DNA from 2 places in the Streptomyces sp. AM25 genome. Region 1 is predicted to be linked to the other one. Evidence: riboswitches for the same ligand, from Rfam matches in the RefSeq annotation. Region 1 holds a riboswitch; the other holds the start of a gene.
The links. Region 1 has a riboswitch for glycine ahead of gcvT (glycine cleavage system aminomethyltransferase GcvT). Riboswitches for the same ligand answer to the same signal wherever they lie in the genome.
Positions count from the first base shown of each region.

Region 2: it holds a riboswitch for glycine, as region 1 does, so the genes downstream of both, gcvP (aminomethyl-transferring glycine dehydrogenase) here and gcvT (glycine cleavage system aminomethyltransferase GcvT) in region 1, are expected to answer to the same signal.

Region 1 is NZ_JBKIWN010000015.1:131,684-138,973, forward strand. It holds gene ACLHRZ_RS21215 (ABC transporter permease) at 1-948, opposite strand, end outside; gene ACLHRZ_RS21220 (enhanced serine sensitivity protein SseB C-terminal domain-containing protein) at 1,259-2,065, opposite strand; gene ACLHRZ_RS21225 (enhanced serine sensitivity protein SseB) at 2,164-2,919, opposite strand; gene ACLHRZ_RS21230 (AAA family ATPase) at 3,037-3,600, opposite strand; glycine riboswitch at 3,747-3,840, shown strand; glycine riboswitch at 3,841-3,943, shown strand; gene gcvT (glycine cleavage system aminomethyltransferase GcvT) at 3,974-5,095, shown strand; gene gcvH (glycine cleavage system protein GcvH) at 5,169-5,543, shown strand; gene glyA (serine hydroxymethyltransferase) at 5,580-6,842, shown strand; gene ACLHRZ_RS21250 (L-serine ammonia-lyase) at 6,980-7,290, shown strand, end outside.
Region 2 is NZ_JBKIWN010000042.1:6,202-13,491, reverse strand. It holds gene gcvP (aminomethyl-transferring glycine dehydrogenase) at 1-2,662, opposite strand, end outside; glycine riboswitch at 2,847-2,954, opposite strand; gene ACLHRZ_RS33435 (PRC-barrel domain-containing protein) at 3,076-3,426, shown strand; gene ACLHRZ_RS33430 (DNA polymerase IV) at 3,369-4,769, opposite strand; gene ACLHRZ_RS33425 (MerR family transcriptional regulator) at 4,836-5,477, opposite strand; gene ACLHRZ_RS33420 (bifunctional nuclease family protein) at 5,648-6,121, opposite strand; gene ftsR (transcriptional regulator FtsR) at 6,173-6,916, opposite strand; gene ACLHRZ_RS33410 (double zinc ribbon and FHA domain-containing protein) at 6,937-7,290, opposite strand, start outside.

The DNA of each region.
Region 1 (7,290 bases):
GAAGGCCAGGACCGTGACGAAGATGGCCAGGCCCGGCACGATCATGTACTCGGGATCGGCCTGGTAGAGGTCCGTCGCGCTGGTGAGCATGCCGCCCCACGAGGCCTGCGGCGGGGCGATGCCGACGCCGAGGAAGCTCAGGGCGGCCTCGAAGAGGATGTTGGTCGGGATCAGCAGCGTCGAGTAGACGAGGATCGGCGCGACCAGGTTGGGCAGCAGCTCCCGGAAGAGGATGAACGGACCGCGCGCGCCGAGGCTTCTGGCCGCCTCGACGAACTCCCGCTCCCGCAGGCTGAGCGTCTGCGCCCGCACGATGCGGCCCATGTAGGGCCAGTTGAAGAAGCCGATCACGAAGATCAGCACGCTGATCCGCAGCGGCAGCCCCGAGAGCCCGAAGGCGCCGTCCTGCAGGGCGGCCGAGATGGAGATGGCGAACAGCAGCAGCGGGAAGGCCAGGAAGGTGTCCATCGTCCTGCTGATCACGCTGTCCACCCAGCCGCCGTAGAACCCGGCGACGACGCCGAGCACGGTGCCGATGGCCACCGAGAGCACCGTGGCGCCCGTGGCGACCAGCAGCGAGACCCAGGACCCCTCGATGACCCGGGCCAGGATGTCGCGCCCGTACTGCGGGTCCACGCCCAGCGGGTGCTCCCAGCTCATGCCGCCCCAGGCGCCCTTGGGCGCGAGCAGGGACGGGTCGATGAGGTCCTGGTGGAAGGTGTTGGGGTCCAGGCCGAAGACGGACTCGATCGGCTTGGCCAGCGCCGCCAGCAGCACCAGCAGGATCACCACGATCCCGCCGGCCACGGCGACCCTGTCCCGTTTGAAGCGGATCCAGGCGATCTGGTAGAGCGAACGCCCTTCGATCTGGCTCCTCTTCGCCCCGGCGAGGACAGCCTCGGGCTGCGCGCCGGCAGCGGACCCGGTGGTCTCGATCGGTGCTGTCATCGTTGCGGGGACCCCCCTCGCCACCGGAGTGGCCGGTTCACATCACTGGTGCGGTTGGTGCGCAAAAGTGGAGCGATGGTGCGGGGTGGTGCAGATGATGCCGATGGTGCGGAAACCTCACACGGAACAGGTCGTACACAGGGCCGAATGCCCTTTGAAGCGGGAGTCTTCAATGTGGCCGCGATCACTCGCCAGACCCGGCCCCCAAAGGATGCGCAACCGTGATGTGCGTAGGGAGGTTCCGTTATACGGACGGACGGGCCCCCTCAACGGAGGGGTAACCTGCGGTGACGTACGGCGAGTTGGCGGGTCAGTACGCCCCGGCCTGCCAGCCGTGCTGCGGCGGGTAGCCGTATCCGGACACCGGGGAGGGCGCGGCGGGGGCCGGGGTGCCGCCGCCGTAGGCGTCACGGTCGTAGAAGGGGTGGGCGTTGGCACGCATCCACATCGCGACGGGGTCGTACTCGTCCGCGAGGGAGACCGTCGACACCGGCAGCCCGTCCGGCACCGCGCCGATCGACTGCTGCATCATCAGGCGCACCGACTCCACGGCGGCCCGGGAGGTGTCGTACAGGTCGAGGCCGATCGCCAGGTACGCGGCGCCCAGCGCGGGCTGCACCCAGGCGCGGCGCAGCGCCCGGACGACGGGGGTGGTGCGGGCGTTCTGCGCCAGCAGCGCGTAGAACTGCGGGATGTCGGAGGCGGGTTCGCTCAGCCGCAGCGGGCCGGCCGGCAGCCGCTCCAGGCCGCCGGTGATCCGGCGCAGGTCGAGCCAGGGGATGCCGACACCGCCGCCGGGCGCATGGGGGTTGAGCCACAGGCCCCAGCGGTCGGGGTAGAGCGCGGCGGCGACGGACCGGCCGGAGACGACCTCGTGGGCACGGTTCCAGCCGCTGGCGGCGAGCTCCTGCGCGGACGTCACGCACGGCGCGTAGCCCAGGCCGTCGACCTCCATGTTCCCGTACTGCGCGTCGGGCGAGCCGGCCTGACCGTGCCACAGCAGCATCCACACCCGGCCCTCGGCCACGGCCCGCAGCAGCGCCTCATAGGTGTCGTACCGTCCGGGCGCCACCTGGCGCAGCACCTGCTCCACGCCGCTCTCCGCGCCCGCGCTCACCTGGTCCGCCTCTTCTCTCGGCACGGGGAGCGCGGCCGCGCTCCCCGTGTTGGTCGTCCAACCAGCTTACGAGCCCGCGGCGGCGGGCACGGGTGCTGTCACAGGTCACGGTCGTAGAACGGACGCACCTGGGCGCGCATCCAGTCGCCGACCGGGTCCTGGGCGACGTCGAGGAAGACCAGCTGGACGGGCCAGGGCACCGGCGCCGTGCCCAGCGCGCGGCCGACGGCCGCCATGGCGGCCTCGCGGCTGCCCGGATCGGGAAGGTCCAGTTCGATCCCCACGAAGAGGGCCGGATCCGCACCCTCGATGCTCGCCAGGGCGCGCCGGGCCGTCCGGACCGGGCCGGTGGCCGCGAACTCCAGCCCGGCGGCGGCGAGGAAGGCGGTGGGCTCCTGCTGCCAGTCCGGCGGGAAGAGCCGGACGCGGCCGCCGGTGGCGTCGCCGTCCAGCACCGTGCGCCCGGCCCGGCACAGCTCGGCCACGGCCGGCGGCGGCAGCGGCACCGTGACGGTGCCCTCCGGGTTGACGGCGATCCCGACCTGCGGCGGCAGGCCCCGGGCGAACTCGACCGCGGGTGCCACGGCGAAGTCGGTGCGGTCGCCGACGACGCGGCGGAACTCCTGCTCGGAGCTGAACACCGGGACGTACGCGGCCCCGTCGAGCTCCAGCGCGGGGAGGTCGAGATCGGGGCTGTCGGCGCCGCCGCCGTTGGGCAGCGGGATCCACACGCTGCTGCGCGCGAGCACCTCGACGATCCGGGGCCCGGCCCCGGCCACCCCGACCGACGCGGCGAGCACCGCCTCCAGCTCGTTGGCGGGCCAGTCGTAAGGGCGTTGCTCAGGGATGCGCACCTGCGAACCTTAACGGCTGCGCCTGGGCCAAGTCGGATCTGGGGGCGCCGACTCCCGCTCGCTCGGCTGCGGGTCCGCTGTGGCTGGTCGCGCAGTTCCCCGCGCCCCTTCGGGGCGCTAGCCGAACGTGATGACCCGTACCGCGTCCGCCGCGTCGCGGTCCAGGACCGCGACCGACACCACGCCCCGCGGCAGGCGCCCCGCGGCGGCCCCCGCGACCAGCCGCCCCATCGCCCGCCGGTGCCGCGCGAACACCCGCCGCGACACGCGGCGCCCCCGCCGCATCTGCCCCTCCAGCGCCACCGCCGGCTCGACGACCAACAGCAGCAGGTGCAGCGCACCCCCGCGCCGCCGCACGCCCCGCGCCAGCCAGCGCCGCACCAGGCCCACCCGCCCGCTGTCGTGCACCACCACGCTCCCGCCCGCCTGCAGGGCACCCCGCAGCGCCGCGAAGTGCAGCACCCGGGCCACGGGCCGGTAGAGCCCGTACGGCAGCCGGCCCGGCAGCCGCCGCTCCAGCCGGAGCCGGGAGTCCTGCGAGTCGACGCACCGCACCGGCGCCCCCGCCTCGTCCATCGGGGCCACCGCCCGCCGGATCAGCGTCGTCTTCCCGCTGCCGGGCAGCCCGGAGACGACCAGCAGGTCGCCGGCCGGGTACCGCAGGTCGACCACCTCCGTCATGGCACCTCCCACCTGCCGATACCCGCAGAACGTAAAAGAAAGGTAATCCAATTCACGGGGGAGCATCCGGTCCATCGCACGGTCGTACGTGCAATGATGTGCGCGCCAACGCAGGACCGGCACGACCAAACTGCATACCGGCCGCTCGAATCCGTGCGGGAGAGTCCCGGGCACCGCCCGGGCGCCGAAGGAGCAAGTTCCTCCCTTGAATCTCTCAGGCCCCGATACCGCACGGGCGAGGCAGATCTGAAAAGCGGGCCGCCCGTTGCGGCGGCCCCACCCAAGGTGCAAGCCGGGGATCCTCCCGGTGAACCTCTCAGGTTCCGATGACAGATGGGGAGGACGTCCTCACTGCCATGCCTGGGAGCCCCACATGACCGTTGCCCCTCGCCGAACGGCCCTCGACGCGACGCACCGCGCGCTCGGCGCCACCATGACCGACTTCGCGGGCTGGGACATGCCCCTGCGCTACGGCAGCGAGCGTGACGAGCACCTCGCCGTGCGCACCCGCGCCGGGCTGTTCGACCTCTCCCACATGGGCGAGATCACCCTGACCGGCCCGCAGGCCGGCGCGGCCCTGGACCACGCCCTGGTCGGCAACATCTCCGCGCTGGCCGTCGGCCGGGCCCGGTACACCATGATCTGCAACGCGGAGGGCGGCATCCTCGACGACCTGATCGTCTACCGCCTGGGCGAGCAGGAGTTCATGGTCGTCGCCAACGCCTCGAACGCGCAGACCGTGCTGGACGCGCTCACCGGGCGCGCCGCCGGCTTCGACACCGAGGTCCGCGACGACCGCGACCACTACGCGCTGATCGCCGTCCAGGGCCCCGCCGCCCCCGGGATCCTGAAGTCCGTCACCGACGCCGACCTCGACGGCCTGAAGTACTACGCGGGTCTGCCGGGCACGGTCGCGGGCGTGCCCGCGCTCATCGCCCGCACCGGCTACACCGGCGAGGACGGCTTCGAGCTGTTCGTCGCGCCCGCCGACGCGGAGAAGCTGTGGCAGGCCCTGACCGAGGCGGGCGCCGCGGCCGGCCTGGTGCCGTGCGGCCTCTCGTGCCGTGACACGCTCCGCCTGGAGGCCGGCATGCCGCTGTACGGGCACGAGCTGACCACCGCCACCACGCCGTTCGACGCCGGTCTCGGCCGAGTGGTCAAGTTTGACAAGCAGGGCGACTTCGTCGGCCGCGAGGCGCTGCAGGCCGCCGCGGAGCGCGCCGAGAGCGCCCCGCCGCGCAAGCTGGTCGGCCTGGTGGCCGCCGGCCGCCGTGTGCCGCGCGCCGGGTACCCGGTGGTCGAGACCGGTTCCGGCACGGTGATCGGCGAGGTGACCTCCGGCGCCCCCTCCCCCACCCTCGGCAAGCCGATCGCCATCGCCTATCTGGACGCCGCGCACGCCGCGCCCGGGGCGCCCGGGATCGCCGTGGACATCCGTGGCAGCCATGAGGAGTACGAGGTCGTGGCGCTGCCGTTCTACAAGCGCGAGCGCTGATCGACTTTCCTCTCCGTCTCACCTGTCAAGACCCCTTGCACAAGCACCGACCCGCGTACAGGAGAATCGACTCATGAGCAACCCCCAGCAGCTGCGCTACTCCAAGGAGCACGAGTGGCTTTCGGCCACCGAGGACGGTGTGGCGACGGTCGGTATCACCGAGTTCGCGGCCAACGCGCTCGGCGATGTCGTCTACGCCCAGCTCCCGGCGGTCGGTGACACCATCACCGCCGGCGAGACCTGCGGCGAGCTGGAGTCCACCAAGTCGGTCAGCGACCTCTTCGCCCCTGTCACGGGCGAGGTCGTCGCGGCCAACCAGGACGTCGTGGACGACCCCTCGCTGGTGAACTCCGCCCCGTTCGAGGGCGGCTGGCTGTTCAAGGTGAAGATCACGGACAAGCCGGCGGACCTGCTGACCGCCGACGAGTACACCGACTTCACCGGCTGACCCAAGCCCTCCTCCTCTCTCGTCCAGGAAGAACTCATGTCGCTTCTGAACAGCTCCCTCCATGAGCTCGACCCCGACGTCGCCGCCGCCGTCGACGCCGAACTCCACCGCCAGCAGTCCACCCTCGAGATGATCGCCTCGGAGAACTTCGCTCCGGTCGCGGTCATGGAGGCCCAGGGCTCGGTCCTCACCAACAAGTACGCCGAGGGCTACCCGGGCCGCCGCTACTACGGCGGCTGCGAGCACGTCGACGTCGTCGAGCAGATCGCCATCGACCGGGTCAAGGCGCTCTTCGGCGCCGAGCACGCGAACGTGCAGCCGCACTCCGGCGCGCAGGCCAACGCCGCCGCGATGTTCGCCCTGCTCTCCCCCGGCGACACCATCCTGGGTCTGAACCTCGCCCACGGCGGGCACCTGACCCACGGCATGAAGATCAACTTCTCCGGCAAGCTCTACAACGTGGTCGCCTACCACGTCGACGAGCAGACCAACCTGGTCGACATGGAGGAGGTCGAGCGCCTCGCCAAGGAGCACCGCCCGAAGCTGATCGTGGCCGGCTGGTCCGCCTACCCGCGTCAGCTGGACTTCGCGGCCTTCCGCCGGATCGCCGACGAGATCGGCGCGTACCTGATGGTCGACATGGCCCACTTCGCGGGCCTCGTCGCCGCCGGTCTGCACCCGAACCCGGTGCCGCACGCGCACGTCGTCACCACGACCACGCACAAGACCCTGGGCGGTCCGCGCGGTGGCGTGATCCTCTCCACGGCCGAGCTGGCCAAGAAGATCAACTCGGCGGTGTTCCCCGGTCAGCAGGGCGGCCCGCTGGAGCACGTGATCGCCGCCAAGGCGGTCTCCTTCAAGGTCGCGGCGACGGAGGAGTTCAAGGACCGCCAGCGCCGCACGCTGGAGGGCGCGAAGATCCTGGCCGAGCGCCTCGTCCAGGACGACGTGACGGCGGAGGGCGTCTCCGTCCTGTCCGGCGGCACGGACGTGCACCTGGTCCTGGTGGACCTGCGCCACTCCGAGCTGGACGGCCAGCAGGCCGAGGACCGTCTCCACGAGGTCGGCATCACGGTCAACCGCAACGCGATCCCGAACGACCCGCGTCCCCCGATGGTCACCTCGGGCCTGCGGATCGGCACCCCGGCGCTGGCCACGCGCGGCTTCGAGGCCGAGGACTTCCGCGAGGTCGCGGACGTCATCGCCGAGGCCCTGAAGCCGGGCTACGACGCGGAGGCCCTGCGCGCCCGTGTCACCGCCCTCGCGGCGAAGCACCCGCTGTACCCCGGGCTGAAGTAACCCGTCAGCTCCCGCTTTACCCGCCGGTAAGGGGCACCAGGGCACACTGAAAGGTGGGCCCGGTGCCCCGCACCGTGTAACAGACCCCCCGCAAAACCGCGTACCACCGAGTACCACCGACCAGAGGAGCAGCCACCGTGGCCATCTCCGTTTTCGATCTCTTCTCGATCGGCATAGGCCCGTCCAGCTCCCACACGGTCGGTCCGATGCGTGCGGCACGGATGTTCGTCGGCCGTTTGAAGAACGAGGGCCTGCTCGCCCACACCGTCTCCGTGCGGGCCGAGCTCTTCGGCTCCCTCGGCGCCACCGGCCACGGCCACGGCACCCCCAAGGCCGTCCTGCTGGGCCTGGAGGGCCACTCCCCGCGCACCGTCGACGTGGAGATCGCCGACGACGAGGTGGAGCGCATCCGCACCACCAAGCGCCTCAAGCTCCTCGGCACCGAGAT
Region 2 (7,290 bases), on a different contig from region 1:
AGCCGACCTTCTCGATCTCGGCACGGATCGCGATCATGGCGTCGCAGAACCGGTCCAGCTCGGTGAGGTCCTCGCTCTCCGTCGGCTCGATCATCAGCGTGCCGGCCACCGGGAAGGACATGGTCGGCGCGTGGAAGCCGTAGTCGATCAGGCGCTTGGCCACATCGTCGACGCTCACCCCGGTCGCCTTGGTCAGCGGGCGCAGGTCCACGATGCACTCGTGCGCGACCAGGCCGCCCGGGCCGGTGTAGAGCACGGGGTAGTGCGGCTCCAGGCGCTTGGCGATGTAGTTGGCGCCCAGCACGGCCACCTGCGTGGCGCGCTTGAGGCCCTCGGCGCCCATCAGCCGCACGTACGCCCAGGAGATCGGCAGGATGCCGGCGGAGCCCCAGGGAGCTGCCGAGATCGGCCCGACGCCCGTGGCCGGACCGGCGGCCGGCTGCAGCGGGTGGTTGGGCAGGTAGGGCGCGAGGTGGGCGCGGACGGCCACCGGGCCGACGCCCGGACCGCCGCCGCCGTGCGGGATGCAGAAGGTCTTGTGCAGGTTCAGGTGCGAGACGTCGCCGCCGAACTCGCCCGGCCGGGCCAGGCCCACCAGGGCGTTGAGGTTCGCCCCGTCCACGTACACCTGGCCGCCGGCCTCGTGCACGGCCGCGCAGATGTCCGCCACATGCTCCTCGAAGACGCCGTGCGTGGACGGGTACGTGATCATCAGCACGGCCAGCTCGTCGCGGTGCTGCTCGATTCTGGCCCGCAGGTCCGCGATGTCGACCTCGCCGTCGTCGGCGGTCTTCACCACGACGACCTTCATGCCCGCCATCACCGCGCTGGCCGCGTTGGTGCCGTGCGCGGAGGACGGGATGAGGCAGACGGTGCGCTGCTCGTCGCCGTTGGCGCGGTGGTACGCACGGACGGCCAGCAGGCCCGCGAGCTCGCCCTGGGAGCCCGCGTTGGGCTGCAGGGACACCCTGGCGTAGCCGGTGACCTCGGCGAGCCGCTCCTCGAGCTCGGTGATGAGCGTGAGGTAGCCCGCGGCCTGGTCGGCGGGCGCGAAGGGGTGCAGCGCGCCGAACTCGGGCCAGGTGACCGGCTCCATCTCGGTGGTGGCGTTGAGCTTCATCGTGCAGGAGCCGAGCGGGATCATGCCCCGGTCCAGCGCGTAGTCGCGGTCGGCGAGGCGGCGCAGGTAGCGCAGCATCGCCGTCTCGGAGCGGTACTGGTGGAAGACCGGGTGCGCGAGGTACTCGTCGGTGCGCAGCAGGCCCTCGGGGAGGGTGTCGGCGGTGGCCGCGTCGAGCGCCTCGACGTCGGCCTCCACGCCGAACGCGGCCCACACGGAGGCCAGATGGGCCCGCGTGGTGGTCTCGTCGCAGGCGATGCCGACGTGGTCGGCGTCCGTCAGGCGCAGGTTGACTCCGCGCTCGCGGGCGGCGCCGACGACCTCGGCGGCGCGGCCGGGGACACGCACGGTCAGGGTGTCGAAGTACGCACCGTGCACGACCTCGACGCCCGCGGCCCGCAGGCCCTCGGCGAGGAGGACGGCGTAGCGGTGGGTACGGCGCGCAATGGCGGCCAGGCCCCCGGGACCGTGGTGGACGGCGTACATGCCGGCCATGACGGCGAGGAGCACCTGGGCGGTGCAGATGTTGCTGGTGGCCTTCTCGCGGCGGATGTGCTGCTCGCGGGTCTGCAGGGCCAGGCGGTAGGCCTTGTTGCCGTCGGCGTCGACGGAGACGCCGACCAGGCGGCCGGGGAGGCTGCGGGCGAACTTCTCGCGGACGGCCATGTACCCGGCGTGCGGGCCGCCGAAGCCCATGGGCACGCCGAAGCGCTGGGTGGTGCCGACGGCGATGTCGGCGCCGAGCTCGCCGGGCGGGGTGAGCAGGGTCAGGGCGAGCAGGTCGGCCGCGACGGTGACGACGGCGCCGAGCTCGTGGGCCTGCTCGATGACGGGGCGCAGGTCGCGCACGGCACCGGAGGCGCCCGGGTACTGCAGCAGCACGCCGAAGACGCCACGGCCGGCGATCTCCTCGGGGATGCCCGCGGACAGGTCCGCGACGACGACCTCGACGCCGGTCGGCTCGGCGCGGGTCTCGATCACCGCGACGGTCTGCGGCAGGGCGTCCGCGTCGACGAGGAAGACCCCGTCCTTGACCTTGCCCATGCGCCGGGACAGCGCCATGGCCTCGGCCGCCGCGGTGCCCTCGTCGAGCAGGGAGGCGCCGGAGGTGGGCAGACCGGTCAGCTCGGCCACGACCGTCTGGAAGTTGAGCAGGGCCTCCAGCCGGCCCTGGGAGATCTCCGGCTGGTACGGCGTGTAGGCCGTGTACCAGGCGGGGTTCTCCATGACGTTGCGCAGGATCACCGGCGGGGTGAACGTGCCGTGGTAACCGAGGCCGATCATGGGGGTGAGCACCTGGTTGCGGCTCGCGAGCGAGCGCAGCTCGGCGAGGACCTCGGGCTCGGTGCGGGCGGCGGGCAGGCCCAGCGCCCCGGCGCTCTTGATCACTTCCGGCACGGCGGCGGCGGTGAGCTCGTCGAGGGAGCCGAAGCCGACCTGGGCGAGCATCTTGGCCCGCGCCTCGGAGTCGGGCCCTATGTGACGGTCCTCGAAGGGAGTGCCGCGCTCCAGGTCGGAGAGGGAGATGCGGTGGGCGGTCATCTGCGGAGGCCTCCTGGTCATTGCGACCTGCGAGGGGTACCACGGCGCGGGTACCCGGACGGCCTCCCCCTCTGTCATCGCAACCTGAGAGCTTCACCGGGCGGTGCAGTACCCGGCTTTCACCGTCGGTGAGGAAGGGCTCGGAGTACTGCCGGACCGGACCCGCCCTGCTTTCCAGAGTGGCCTCGCCCATGCGGTACGGGGTGCCTGAGAGATTCCGGGGAGGATTTGCTCCTTCGGCGCCTCCGAGCCCGCCCCTGAGGGCGTCGGAGGACTCTCCCGCACGGATTCTGCGGCCACTGGCCAGCCTACCAGCGAGGATTTCCCGGCGGAGCGCCCAAGTGGCCGCTTCCCGCTTTGTGGCTTTTGGTTGGTGGCAGGTGCGCCAGGTGGGAGGAAACAGGAGGAAGGCCGTGCAGACGGATGTCGACCCCCGGAGCCTGATCGGCCGCAAGGCCTTCGACCGCGACGGCGTGCGGATCGGCACGGTGGACGAGGTGTACCTCGACGACGCGACCGGGCGGCCGGAGTGGGCCGCCGTGCGCACCGGGCTGTTCAGCCGCGACGCCCTCGTACCGCTGCAGCCGAGCCGGGCCGACGGCGAGGGGCTGCACGTCCCCTACGAGCGGGCCCTGATCAGGAGCGCCCCGGACATCGGTGCCGGCCGCCACCTCTCCCCCCGGCAGGAACTGCGGCTGTACCGGCACTACGGGCTCGCCGTCCCCCCGGCCGACGGCGCTTCCGGCCCCGCCTCCGGCGGCTGACCCTCCGCGGGCCGGACGAGCGGCAGCGGATCGGCGTGCTCCAGCGCCGGGTCGTCGACGGCGAACGTGCGCACCCTGCCGGGCTCCTCGGACCAGGGCTCCTCGAAGCGGACCGTGACCCGGCCGACGCCGCTGCCCTGCACCCAGCCGGCCCCGTACTCGGCGTGCCGCACGTCCAGCCCCGGCAGCCACTGGCGGGGCCGTGCCGCCTCTTCCGCAGCCTCCTCCTGCTCCCGCTCCGGCTCCGCCCCGGCCTCGGCCGCCGCGCTGCCGGCCGCCTGGGCGAAGAGGTCCTCCTGGGTGTAGTCCGCGAGCCCGGAGACGCCCACCCCCAGCAGCCGCACCCCGGCCGTGGTGTCCACCCCGTCCAGCAGCCGGGCGGCCGCCTCCCGCACGACCGCGGGATCGTCCGTCGGCCCGCGCAGCGTCTCCGAGCGGGTGAGGGTCGAGAAGTCGTAGCGCCGCACCTTGATGACCACGGTGCGCCCGCTCCGCCCGGCACCGCGCAGCCGCCGCACGCAGCGGTCGGCGAGGCGGGCGATCTCCAGCTGCACCCGGGTGCGGTCGGTGAGGTCCTCGGCGAAAGTGTCCTCCACGGACACCGACTTGGCGTCCCGCTCCGCGACGACGGGCCGCTCGTCACCGCCGGTGGCCAGCACGTACAGCCCGCTGCCGTGGGCCCTGCCCAGCAGGCGCACCAGCTCGTCCTCACCGGCCTCGGCGGTCTCGGCCACGGTGGTGATCCCGGCCCGGCGCAACGTTTCGGCGGTGGCGGGGCCGACACCCGGGATGACGCGCACCGACATCGGCCCCAGGGTCTCCTGCTCGGTGCCGGGCTCTATGCACACCAGGCCGTCGGGCTTGGCCTGCTCGGAGGCGATCTTGGCCATCATCTTGGACCCCGCCAGCCCCACCGACCCGCTGAGCCCCGTGGCCGCCCGGATGTCGCGGCGCAGCCGCTCGCCCACGGCCCGCGCCGCGGCCGAGGAGGGCTCCACCCCGCCCGCCTCCAGGTCCACGAAGGCCTCGTCCAGGCTCAACGGCTCCACCAGCGGCGACAGCTCGCCCAGCAGCCCCATGACCACATCGCTGACCTGCCGGTACAGGGTGAACCGCGGGGTGAGGTACGCGGCGTTCGGGCAGAGCCTGCGGGCCTGGGCCGTCGCCATCGCCGAGTGGACCCCGAAGACCCGCGCCTCGTACGACGCCGTGGCCACCACGCCACGGGGGCCGATGCCGCCGACCACCACGGGCTTCCCGCGCAGGCTGGGCTTGGACGCCTGCTCCGCCGAGGCGTAGAAGGCGTCCATGTCCAGGTGCAGGATCGTCGGCGCTCGTCTCACAGCACGATGCTGCCGCACCCCACTGACAATCGCGCCGGCCCGCGGCGGAGCACCGCCGGGCGCCGGTCAGCCGGCCCGGTTGCGGCGGCGTGCCAGCTCGTCGGCCGGGTTGTGGCCCACGAGCGTCTCGCCGGTGTCCACACGCTCCCCGTGCAGCTTCGCCAGCGCGCTCTCCACGTCGCGCCAGACGACGCCCACGGCGATCCCGAAGACGCCCTGGCCGCCCTGGAGGAGGTCGACGACCTCGTCGGGCGAGGTGCACTCGTACACCGTGGCGCCGTCGCTCATCAGCGTCATCTGCGCCAGGTCGTCCATCCCGCGCGTGCGCAGGTGCTGGACGGCGGTGCGGATGTTCTGCAGCGACACCCCGGTGTCCAGGAGCCGTTTGACGATCTTCAGGACGACGACGTCCCGGAAGCTGTAGAGCCGCTGGCTGCCCGACCCGTAGGCGGGCCGCACGCTGGGCTCGACGAGCCCGGTGCGCGCCCAGTAGTCGAGCTGCCGGTAGGTGATGCCGGCGGCCGCGCACGCCGTCGGCCCCCGGTAGCCGATGTTCTCCGTGCCGCTCGAGGGCACCGAGCCGTCCGAATCCCGCCCCCGCGGAGTGGTGACCGCCATCGCGGCCGGATGACGGGGCACCGGTTCGACCGTTCCCCCGTGCAGCGGATACGGACTGCCGACCGCTGTACCGTCGCCCGTGCTTCTCACGCCGACCTCCGTCCTTGACCTGCCTTCTCGACGGTAGGCAGTCGCTCGGGGTGCGTCAACGATCGCCACACTCGGCACGCCGAGTGATAATCACCCTGAGAGTGGTTTTACGTGTCCGGGCAGTGGGAAAAGCTACCCGAATGCGCCGCGGCGACCCAGCGCACGCCGTCTCACTGACTGTTGGTGCCGAAGTCCTCGGGCGAGATCTGGTCGAGGAACTCGCGGAACTTCTCCACCTCGTCCTCCTGCTCGTCCGGGATCGCGATGCCCGCGTCGTCCAGCACCCCGTCGCTGCCGTAGATCGGCGTCCCGGTGCGCAGGGCAAGCGCTATGGCGTCGGACGGCCGGGCACTGACCTCCACGCCGCTGGCGAAGACGAGCTCCGCATAGAAGACTCCCTCGCGCAGGTCCGTGATGCGGACCTCCGAGAGCTGCTGTCCGACCGCGTCCAGCACGTCCTTGAAGAGATCGTGGGTCAGCGGGCGGGCAGGAGCCATGCCCTGCTGGGCGAAGGCGATCGCCGTCGCCTCCCCCGGTCCGATCCAGATCGGGAGGTAGCGGTCGCCTCCCACTTCACGCAGGAGCACGATCGGCTGGTTGGAGGGCATTTCCACCCGGACACCCACGACATCGAGCTCGTTCACACAGCAACCCTAGGCCGTGCCCGGCAGGTTTGGGTAGTCGGGCACTCGCCGTCACCGCTCCCGCACGTGCAGGGCCCTGCGGACGAGGGCGGCGTGGAGCCGTACGGACAGCCCGGCCAGCTCCCGGGCGGTGGCCTCGGCATGGGCCCTGGTCTGCGGATTGCGGTGTCGGCGCAAGGGTGCGACCACTTGTTCGACCAGACCGGCCTCGCGGTCCGCGGCAGCCTTGACAGCACGCAGGTGCCGCGGCTCCAGACCGAAATGGCCCAGATCCGCCACGAGCCGGGCGACAGCCACGGTATCGGTGTCGAACCCGCCGTCCGGGTGGGCGACGACCAGGCCGTAGGACTCCCACTCGGCCAGTTCCGCATCGGTCGCCCCGGCCACGGCGAGCAGCTCCTCGCGGCCGATCCGCACCGGCGCCCGCACCGCGGCCTCCTCGCCGGCGAGGCCCTCGGACCCGCCCGGTTGCGCAGGGGCGGGGATCCCGCCGCGGCCGCCCCGGGCCGGATCGTCCAACTGCTCCCGGATGACCTTGAGCGGGAGGTAGTGATCGCGCTGCATCCGCAGCACCTGCCCGAGCCGCTCCACGTCTGCCGTGCTGAACTTCCGGTAGCCGGACGGCGTGCGCTGCGGCTCGACCAGGCCCTCCGCCTCCAGGAAACGGATCTTGGAGATGGTGACCTCGGGGAACTCCTCGCGCAGCACGTTGAGCACCGCTCCGATGCTCAACAGCCGGCCTTCCGCGCCGGCGGCACCGGAGGATCCGGTACCGCCCGACGGTGTCCGAAGCATGGCCCTCCCTCGATCGAGGGTCAGATCCCCGCCGCCTGCTGGCTGGCGTAGAAGACCAGGCGGTACTTGCCGATCTGGACCTCGTCGCCGTTCGTCAGCGCGATCTCGTCGATGCGCTCCCGGTTGACGTAGGTGCCGTTGAGGCTGCCGACGTCCGCGACCGTGAACGAACCGTCCTGCCGGCGGCGGAACTCCACGTGCCGGCGCGAGACGGTCACGTCGTCCAGGAAGATGTCGCTCTGCGGGTGCCGGCCGGCCGTGGTGACCTCGCCGTCCAGCAGGAAGCGGCTGCCGGAGTTCGGGCCGCGGCGGACCACCAGCAGCGCCGAACCCAGCGGCAGGGCCTCGACGGCCGCCAGCGCCTCCGGGGAGAG